DNA from 3 places in the Anaerobacillus sp. MEB173 genome. Region 2 is predicted to be linked to each of the others. Evidence: riboswitches for the same ligand, from Rfam matches in the RefSeq annotation. Region 2 holds a riboswitch; each other region holds the start of a gene.
What was found. Region 2 has a riboswitch for cobalamin ahead of cobJ (precorrin-3B C(17)-methyltransferase). Riboswitches for the same ligand answer to the same signal wherever they lie in the genome.

Region 1 (3,283 bases), on a different contig from region 2:
CTAAATATAATTCCTGTTAGAATGATTGTTTCAACAGTAAGTGATTTATTAGCAAGTTTCGCAAAAAACAGTACAAACAGTAATGTTATAAATCCGCATACAATACTAAAAAAAGGAAGAGTAAATTTCCCTAGCAATGGGATTGATATACCAAGAAATAATACAAACACTGCACCGACAGCTGCCCCTGAAGATACACCTAACGTATACGGATCAGCTAATGGGTTTTTTAGAAAACCTTGAAATGCAGCACCAGCAAGAGCCAGTGACGACCCAACTAATAAAGCAAGGATAACCCTTGGGAAACGAATGTCCATAACAATATGAACAAGCATCGGATCAACCTCTGCATGAATCGGAATACCGAACAAATTTTCAGATAAAATAAAGATGATAGTAGAAAAGGGAATCGATATACTCCCTATCGATATCCCTAATAATACAGCTAACATTAAAAACAATAACGCACAAAGATAAGCAATGAAACGATTATTGTGCAAAAATTTCTGGGTAGATGAGTTCTGCAAGTTTTTCGACCCCTTCAACTAAGCGTGGACCTGGGCGCTCAACGATGTTGGCTTCAATATTATAAACTCGTTCAGATTTCACAGCAGAAACTTCTTGCCAAGCTGGACGGCTTATAACATCCTCAACTGCTGTTTCCATACCCTCCCAATGTCCATAAGTAGTAATAATCACATCTGGATTCGTGCTAACAGCATCTTCCTCAGTATAATTCGGCCATCCTTCTTGGTCTCCGGCTGCATTAACAGCATGGATCATTTCAAGCATTTCATGCATAAATGTACCTTTCCCAGTCGTAAACAGGTCTGGGGCTGGCCAAATTTCAACCCAAACTTTCACTTGATCTTCTTCATTGATTTGTGCTGCTTTTTCAGTAATAACATTAATTCTTTCTTTCATCGAATTCACAATGTCTTGTCCTTCTTCAGCTTTACCAGTCACTGAAGCCACCATCTCAATTGAGCTGTACACTTCATCAAATGTAGAACCACCATTTGTTACAACAACGGTTAATCCAGCATTTCTTAATTGCTCAATACCTTCAGAAACGTTTAATGCATTAGCAAGAACGATATCTGGTTGAAGTGAAAGGATTTTTTCAACGTCAAATTCCATTCCACCAATACTATCTTTTGTGTCTTGAATCCCTTCTGGAAAATCATCGTTATCGGTAACAGCAATGACTTTGTCTAATAGATCTAGGGCATATAAAATTTCTGTATTACTTGGAGTAAGTGTAATGATACTTTCAGGTTCAGCCTCAACTGTAATTTCTTCACCGGTCGCATCTTTGACAGTTACTGGGAAGCTTGCTCCTTCAGCAGCCTCTTCTTCTGTAGCTTCATCTCCTTCAGTTACTTCCTCCACTTGTTCTTCGCTTTCATCGTTTGTCCCACCGTCTTCTGCTTCATTCGAACTGCACCCGAGTAGAACTCCTACTGATAATAGGACTGTAAAAAGTAATAATAACCACTTTTTCATTTGTCTCTTCATCTCCTTTATACATCTGTTAATATTCATGGTGTAAATCAAAGTCTCTACAACATAAAAAAAGCTCCCCTTCTGGAGAACTTAATTAAACAGTAGCATAGATAACGAAAATAACTGTAATCTACTTTACTGCTTCACCTTTTCCTCGAAGGATTCACAAAACATTAAGGCAGGTCTCCTGACTTACGCATGAACGAACATTTCCCCCTTCCCATCATCACTAGACAGTGGTTATAATGAAATGTTCTAACGTTTACAGTGGCGGGACCGTGTTGGAATTTCACCAACTTCCCTTTTAATCACAAATCGTGACCTTAATGTACAAATTATTAAATTGATTTACATTAACCATTATACATAATTTTCTCTTTTTTGACAGCTTTTTTACTAAGACCATTAACAATAAAGCAGACATATTATCACTGCTGTATTTTACAATGATGACTATGATATAATCGGAATGTTTACGTTTAATATAGTTAGGAGATGATACTGTGTCTGTAGAAGAACATCGCCAAGAGGCACCGAAGACAGTAAACTGTATGATTATTACTGTTTCTGACACACGTACGAAGGAGACAGATAAAAGTGGAAAGCTCATGCAAGAACTATTAGAGGAAAATGGCTTTCAAGTCGTTGACTACCACATCGTAAAAGATGAATATACAGCGATTCAAACACTCATTCGTGACGCCTCAGTCCGGGTTGATATAGAGGCCATTCTCCTCAATGGCGGTACTGGCATTACACTGCGTGATACTACATATGAAGCAGTACGTGATACATTAGATAAGGAAATGCCTGGTTTCGGTGAAATCTTCCGCTACTTAAGTTATGTTGAAGATATTGGCTCTGCAGCCATCTTAAGTCGGGCCATTGCTGGTGTACGCGGAAACACTGCTATCTTCTCTACTCCGGGCTCATCAGGTGCTGTTAAGCTCGCCATGAATAAACTAATCCTCCCGGAACTGACCCATGTCATGCGTGAAATCTATAAAGACAGGAAATGAGAGAATTTAGAATTTAAAATGTAAAATGTAAAATTAATAGGGCATTTTCAGAGTAGCACTTTGGAAGTGCCTCTTTGTTTTGCATTCAAGCAACTCTAAACTCTACACTCTAAGCTCTAAACTAAAGAAAAAAGCTGCCAAGAATAATCTTCTCGGCAGCAACGTTTCTTATGAAACAAAATTTTTCTGTTTATTTCGGGTTATTCCTCTATTTTGCGAGGGATAAAGAAGGAAAATGTCGTTCCTTCATTTAGGATACTATGAACAGAAATTTGCCCTTCATGAGCTTCAACAATATTCTTAGCAATTGCTAATCCTAAGCCTGTACCTGAGCGCCCACGAGTTCGGGCCTTATCCGCCTTATAGAATCGCTCAAACACAAACGGTAAGTCCTCTTCAGGAATACCAGATCCTGTATCTGTTATATCAACCTTAATCCCAGTTTCATGCGAATCTACGGATAAAGTGACACTTCCATTTTCACTCGTATGTCGAATCGCATTGTCAATTAGATTCGTTAATACTTGCTCAATTCGATCAGCATCGATCCAAATAATTGTATCATCATCGGCTGAAATCTGTGCATTCAGTTCGATACGATTATCGTGTGCTAACCCTTGAAACTTCCTGATAATCCTTCGACTAAACTCCCTGATATTCGTTGGCTCGATATTGAGCTGAATATTTCCTGATTCCATCCGCGCAAGATCAAGTAATTCATTCACAAGTCGGCCCATTCTTAATGACTCTTCGTAAAT
Region 2 (3,283 bases):
GTGCAGAATTATTTGGGGGTTCTATCAAGTCCAAGAAAGCAATTGAAAGCCGGGGCTTTTTAGCAAAGACAATTAATGTAATGCCTGAAACAGGTAAGCTGCTTATTGTAAGCGAGCATTTACTGACCGACAGAAAAGAAAAATTAGCTGCAAAATGGACTTCTTTCGATCTGTTGGAAGCTTATGAAAAAGTAGAAGTCGAACAATCTCATGTAACAATGCGACGCGTTTTAGCTGAGGGGAAATTGGATAAAGTTATTTTTCCAAGTGCTGCTTCAGTCAAGCAATTTATAACATCAATCGTGAATGCCGGTATTGATCCTCTACAATTGCTGACTGAAACTGATGTCGTTTGTATGGGAGAACAGTCAGCAAAAGCAGCCAAGGAAGCCGGAATTCAAGTCGTTGATATTCCGCATGAACCAACGGTAGAAGAACTTATAACAACACTTACTTCTAAAAAATCAGCAGTCGCAAAAGCTTAATTGACTTGTTTGAAAAGGCTATCCTTTCTTGTGATAGCTTTTTTTTCAAATTTTAAATAGATAATAAAGAAGGTGAGAAAGTGAAAGCAGTATTATACGTAGGACACGGCAGTCGCGTAACAAAAGCAAATGACCAACTGATCACATTTATACAAAAAGTCATGCCAAACATTGAGACTGAGATACAAGAAATATGTTTTCTTGAATTAGCAGCACCAAGCATAGTAGAGGGAATAGAAAAATGTGTTCAACGAGGAGCTGAAGAAATTGCTGTTATTCCAGTCCTACTATTAGCTGCTGGTCACGCGAAGGTTGATATCCCAAGGGAATTGAATAAAGCACAACTTCGCTTTCCGTACATTACGTTTTCGTATGGTCGTCCGTTAGGGATTAGTGAATCAATCATATCAGTATTAGGAGAACGATTAGAGGAGCAAGGATTAGAATTAACCAATACCACTAATCGGCACGATGTCACAGTTCTGTTAGTTGGCCGGGGCAGCAGTGATCCAGAAGCTAATAGTGATCTTGCAAAATTAGGTCGATTACTATGGGAGTATTATCCAATTAAAGATGTGGAAACTTGCTATTTAGCAGCAACAGAACCATCGTATGAGGAAGGTCTGCATAAGGCGTTGCGTTTAGAAGGTAAAAAGGTATATGTTTTGCCATACCTTTTATTTACGGGTATACTCATGAAAAAAATGCAAAACACGTTAACTCAGTATCAAAATAAATGTGAAAAAGAATTAGTGCTTTGTAATTATTTAGGCTATCATCCGAAATTGGCAGATGTTGTTGTTCAAAGAGTAAATGAAGTCTTGTAAGAATACTTACATTTTTAATTTAGAAGCTGTGTTATCGTTTGATGTTCATTCTAACCTCCAAACCTTTCAGTACCTGAAAGGCGTGTGAATTTAGTAATTCACACGAACGAGCCAAAAATCAACATCAAACGATAATTGAGCCAATTTAAAAAATATTGATAATAACAATTATTAAGAAAAAAGTAGACAATTTTAAGAATCATTGTTACTATACTTCATAGTAGAAAATTTCATAGTTTTGGAATAGGTGTTGATAAAGATATGCTTTATCAGCTTAATAGGGAAGTTCGGTGTAAATCCGACGCGGTCCCGCCACTGTAATTTGGTTGTTAACCTGTATAGGTCACTGTTCTTATTAAGAATGGGAAGACACAGGAAAACTAGAACCATAAGCCAGGAGACCTGCCTATTCTCATAACACTGTTCAACCTACGGGGATATAGGGAGGTGTTAGGGTGCGAGTTACACTTATGTACATATTAACAAAGCATTTCTAACCGATAACCGAGGTTGGAAATGCTTTTTTTTATGAAAAAAAGAAAGTTTAGAGTTTAGAGTGTAGAGTGTAGAGTTATTTATGTATTTCAAGAAGGTTTTTTTATACCTCTTTGAATTCCCCCTCTTCAACTCTAAACCCTACATTCTAAACTCTAAACTAAAAAATGGGGGAATGACGTTGTCTAGTAAACGTGGAAAATTACTTATCATTGGTTTTGGTCCTGGAAATGAAAAACATATGACGTTTCGAGCGAGAGAGGCATTTTTGGAATGTGATAGTGTAATTGGCTATAACACCTATGTTGATTTGATTAAGCCAATCCTAACAGATAAACAGCAGATTGTTCGAACGGGAATGACAGAGGAAGTAAGTCGGGCTCAGGAGGCTGTCCGTCGTGCTGAAAAAGGAGAGGTCGTCGCTGTTATTTCAAGTGGTGATGCTGGTGTTTATGGAATGGCAGGGTTAGTTTACGAGGTACTAATGGAGAAAGGCTGGAAGGAGGATGAGGGAGTAGCGGTCGAAATAATTCCCGGAGTTTCTGCTGTGAATTCTTGTGCCTCCCTACTCGGAGCTCCGATAATGCATGACGCTTGTACAATCAGTTTAAGTGACCATCTAACACCATGGGAGTTAATTAAAAAGAGAGTAGAAGCAGCGGCACAGGCCGATTTTGTGATTGCTCTGTATAATCCGAGAAGTGGACGGAGAACACGCCAAATTGTAGAAACACAGCAAATTCTGCTTCGGTATCGTTCACCTGATACACCAGTAGGACTTGTAAAAAGTGCCTACCGGGAGCGCCAACATGTCGTACTCACTGACCTCGCTCATATGCTTGATCATGAAATCGGAATGCTGACAACAGTCATTATTGGAAATCAGTCGACATTTTTCTATGACGGAAAAATGATAACACCACGAGGATACCAGAGAAAATACACTTTAACAGCAATGGAGCAATCTTTAAAACCGCATGAGCGTTTAAAGGAAGAAGCAGAACCGTGGGCGCTGCATCAAGGGATAGTGGAGGAAACAGAATCTAGTAAACGAACGTCAACGGAGTTAGCAGAAGAAGCTTTAGCATTATTACATCAAGAAACTCCGACTGAAACGGTCGGTATAAATGGGTTATCGGTATTTAAACAGGAGGAGATTTTTGAATTTGCGGTTTCTCCTGGAGTCATTGCAAAAACGTTTACAGCAGAGCAATTGCTTGCTATAGCCAATGTTGTTGGTAAAGAGGGAACAATGGAATATACAACTGACCACCGCTTGAAGATTTCCGTCCCAACAAATGATCCTACGCAAATCATTGACGAACTAAACGCCCAAAATTTAATGCTTCATCCAATTGGCGATGTTATTCAAGTTAAGGCATGTGATTTTTGTAATGGAGAAAAAGTCGATGCGATTCCATATGCGGAAGAAATTCAGCAACAATTAGGTGGGAAGTCAGTTGCTAAGCAATTAAA
Region 3 (3,283 bases), on a different contig from region 2:
GCCTTTGTCAATTTGCGCTGCATTGACCGGCCCGATCGGTGCAGCCAAAGATAATCCAAGTAATATGTAACTGAAAAATACAGCCATAAAACACCTCCATGAGACAACCAGTCGCTTGTACATCATATTCAGCAAGTCAAGGATTTACGACTCATGGATGTGGGGGAATGTAAAACCTTTGTGCATTAAGTGGCTATAACCCTTTAGAAACTTTTTTAACAATATGTTCGTCTTTTATTGTTCCTTTCACCGTTTCACCTAACGCTTGAAATCCAGTCCCATTAAAACAATGACTGATATAACTTTCAATGTCATGTCCTGACATTAATGATTCAATGAATTGCGGAGCATCTTCTGCCGAAATATTTTTATACCATTTTCCATCAGGGTAAGTTATTAATACACATTTATCCTGACAACGACCGTTACAAAGTGTTCTTGTTGTATGGATCATCTGATCAAGCCCTTGATTTGAAATTTCTTTACGAATAGCCAGTGTCAAGTCTTCAGCTCCTGCTTTCTTGCAACTGCTTCCATTACAAATTAATACATGATGCTTAGTTGTTGATAAATCCCAAGTCGCCAAATTAATTCCCCTCTCCTCTTACTTAATTATTTTATAAGTCAACATTCGATTGAATGGCTAGATTAGCAAAATCGTACAATTGACTAAGTGTTATTTTAGAACCCACTCTGGCCATCATGAAATTCACATCATAACAGGCGATGTCTGGTTCATTTGTATGAAATTCCTCAAATCCAACTGACTCCAGAACATGTTTAAGCATGTTTTTATATAGAATGGGATCCCCATTTGTCATGTCTAGGTCCCAATGCCAACAATATTCCAATGAAATAATAATGTAGTTTTCTGTTTCAGCTAATCTAAACAAAGCCTGTAACAATTTCTGTCCCACTTTTTGATTTCGGAATTCTGGTGCTACTTCAATTACGCCTAACATCTTCAGATAATTTAATCGTATCCACCTCTCATCACTTTCTGGTGAAAGTATAATCGCGTATCCAATAATGTTTTCATTATTTAATGCCAGGGCCATTAATACATCATCACTCTCCATCGCAATGAGCATCGCCTCTTGTTGTTTATCTGAATCACGAAAACGATTTAGATTAGAATGAAAATGAAGTTTCTGTAATATTTTTAAAATTTCCCTCTGATTCGTTATAATCGTATACGACATTGAACCACATCCTTATATGCTTTTTAAAGCATTAAGAGAAAAAGCACACAATCGATTGATAAGCTTTATTAAGCGCCTGCAATTCTTCTTCTCGATCTACTCTATTACTTTTATCATCGATAATTTTTGATTTTAATTCGATGTATTCTTTTTCTACCTTTCGCTTCGAAGCGTAGATTAACAGAGTTGCTCCTAATGCATCATAGTATTTTCTGAAATAAACATTTTCCAAAACCTTCTCCCCCTCTTTTTACATACTAAAAAGAGCATTTAAACCTATTAGGTTTAAATGCTCACAAAAAACAATGGTATGTTCTGCCTTAAAAAATGCATACATTACTTTCGTCTTCGCAAACACCTCCCTATATCCCGCAGGTCACATTGTGTTCTCTAAACAGGCAGGTCTCCTGACTTACCATCGTCGCTTCTTGCGTCTTCCCGCTATTAAAGCAGTGACTTCGTGCAAGTTACTCCGGATTACAGTGGCGGGAACCGTGTCGGAATTTCACCGAACTTCCCTTTTAAGCTATACATTCTTCAATGCACAACAACCTGTCTAGAATATGTATATAATTATTTTTTTATATTACATTACCATACCTTTAATGTCTACCATTATTTTCCCGGTTTCTATCGATATCAATTTAAAATATACTTTCTGAATTTTATAATAATTAAAATAAGAAAGCCGAACTCACATGTTTGTGAATTCGGCTTGTTTGATAACTAAATCATTACCTTACACATGTCCTTTGTAAATTGAACAGGATCCTCAAGTGGCAATCCTTCAATCAGAAGCGCTTGGTTGTATAATAGATTTGTATAAAGGTTTAGCTTCTCTTTATCGTTCTCGAAACATTGTTTTAAAGCTGTAAACACATCGTGATTGACGTTAATTTCAAGGATTTTGTCTGCTTTAATATTTTGATTATCTGGCATCGCTTGAAGGATTTTTTCCATTTCAATTGTGACTTCCCCTTCTGTTGCCAAACATACAGGGTGTGTCTTCAAGCGTTTAGAAACTCTGACATCCTTCACTTTTCCAGCTAGAATCTCTTTCATTTGCGTAAACAGCTCTTTGTTTTCCGTTTCTTTTTCATCGATCTCTTTCTTGTCTTCATCAGATTCGATTCCTAAGTCACCGCTTGAAACGGATTTGAATTCTTTCTCTTTGTAATTCATGAGCATTTTGATCGCAAACTCATCAATATCTTCACTGAAATACAGTACTTCAAATCCTTTATCAACAACAAGCTCTGTCTGTGGCATCTTGGCAATGCGGTCATTCGATTCCCCTGAAGCATAGTAAATGTATTTTTGCTCCTCAGGCATTCTTTCCACATATTCAGCCAATGTTACGAGCTTCTTCTCCTTAGATGAATAGAACATAAGCAGGTCTTGCAATTCCTCTTTATTTGCACCAAAATCACTATACACGCCGTATTTTAGCTGACGGCCGAAAGATTTGTAAAATTGCTCATATTTTTCCCTTTCTTCCTTCAGTATGCTTTGCAGCTGGCTCTTAATTTTCTTCTTAATGTTTTTGGCAATCAGCTTTAATTGACGGTCGTGCTGAAGCATCTCACGAGAAATGTTTAATGAAAGGTCTTCAGAGTCGACCATCCCTTTTACAAAACTGAAGTAATCAGGAAGTAGATCCGCACATTTTTCCATGATGAGTACGCCATTTGAGTAAAGTTCTAAGCCTTTTTCAAATTCCTTTGAATAGTAATCAAATGGAATATTTTCCGGAATATAAAGTATCGAATGATAGCGTACCGCACCATCAACTGTAATGTGAATATGCTTAAGCGGCTTGTCAAAACCGTAATGCTTTTCTTGATAAAAGTTCTCATAGTCCTCGGTAGTTAGCTCGTTTTTGTTCTTTTTCCAAATTGGAACCATACTATTGATGATTTCTTCTTCAATTACATCCTCAAACTCATTGTCACTGTCTTCTTTTGCTTTCTTAACCGATACGTCCATTTTGATCGGATAACGAATGAAATCAGAGTATTTTTTAATAATAGATTTGAGACGATATTCCTCAAGAAATTCATCATAGCTTTCTTCTTCTGTAT

Region 1: linked by a shared signal. The riboswitch ahead of ACJ2A9_RS10855 (ABC transporter substrate-binding protein) and the one ahead of cobJ (precorrin-3B C(17)-methyltransferase) in region 2 are both predicted to bind cobalamin.
Region 3: linked by a shared signal. The riboswitch ahead of ACJ2A9_RS01200 (hypothetical protein) and the one ahead of cobJ (precorrin-3B C(17)-methyltransferase) in region 2 are both predicted to bind cobalamin.

What each region holds. Positions count from the first base shown of each region.
Region 1 covers NZ_JBJMAU010000004.1:202,574-205,856, forward strand. Annotated here, with positions in the region: gene ACJ2A9_RS10850 (FecCD family ABC transporter permease) at 1-527, opposite strand, end outside; gene ACJ2A9_RS10855 (ABC transporter substrate-binding protein) at 490-1,506, opposite strand; cobalamin riboswitch at 1,667-1,847, opposite strand; gene ACJ2A9_RS10860 (MogA/MoaB family molybdenum cofactor biosynthesis protein) at 2,058-2,525, shown strand; gene ACJ2A9_RS10865 (ATP-binding protein) at 2,726-3,283, opposite strand, start outside.
Region 2 covers NZ_JBJMAU010000002.1:21,658-24,940, reverse strand. Annotated here, with positions in the region: gene cobA (uroporphyrinogen-III C-methyltransferase) at 1-485, shown strand, start outside; gene ACJ2A9_RS04465 (sirohydrochlorin chelatase) at 566-1,312, shown strand; cobalamin riboswitch at 1,541-1,736, shown strand; gene cobJ (precorrin-3B C(17)-methyltransferase) at 1,989-3,283, shown strand, end outside.
Region 3 covers NZ_JBJMAU010000001.1:243,882-247,164, reverse strand. Annotated here, with positions in the region: gene ACJ2A9_RS01215 (LysE family transporter) at 1-87, opposite strand, end outside; gene ACJ2A9_RS01210 ((2Fe-2S) ferredoxin domain-containing protein) at 194-586, opposite strand; gene ACJ2A9_RS01205 (GNAT family N-acetyltransferase) at 618-1,202, opposite strand; gene ACJ2A9_RS01200 (hypothetical protein) at 1,234-1,434, opposite strand; cobalamin riboswitch at 1,583-1,773, opposite strand; gene htpG (molecular chaperone HtpG) at 1,929-3,283, opposite strand, start outside.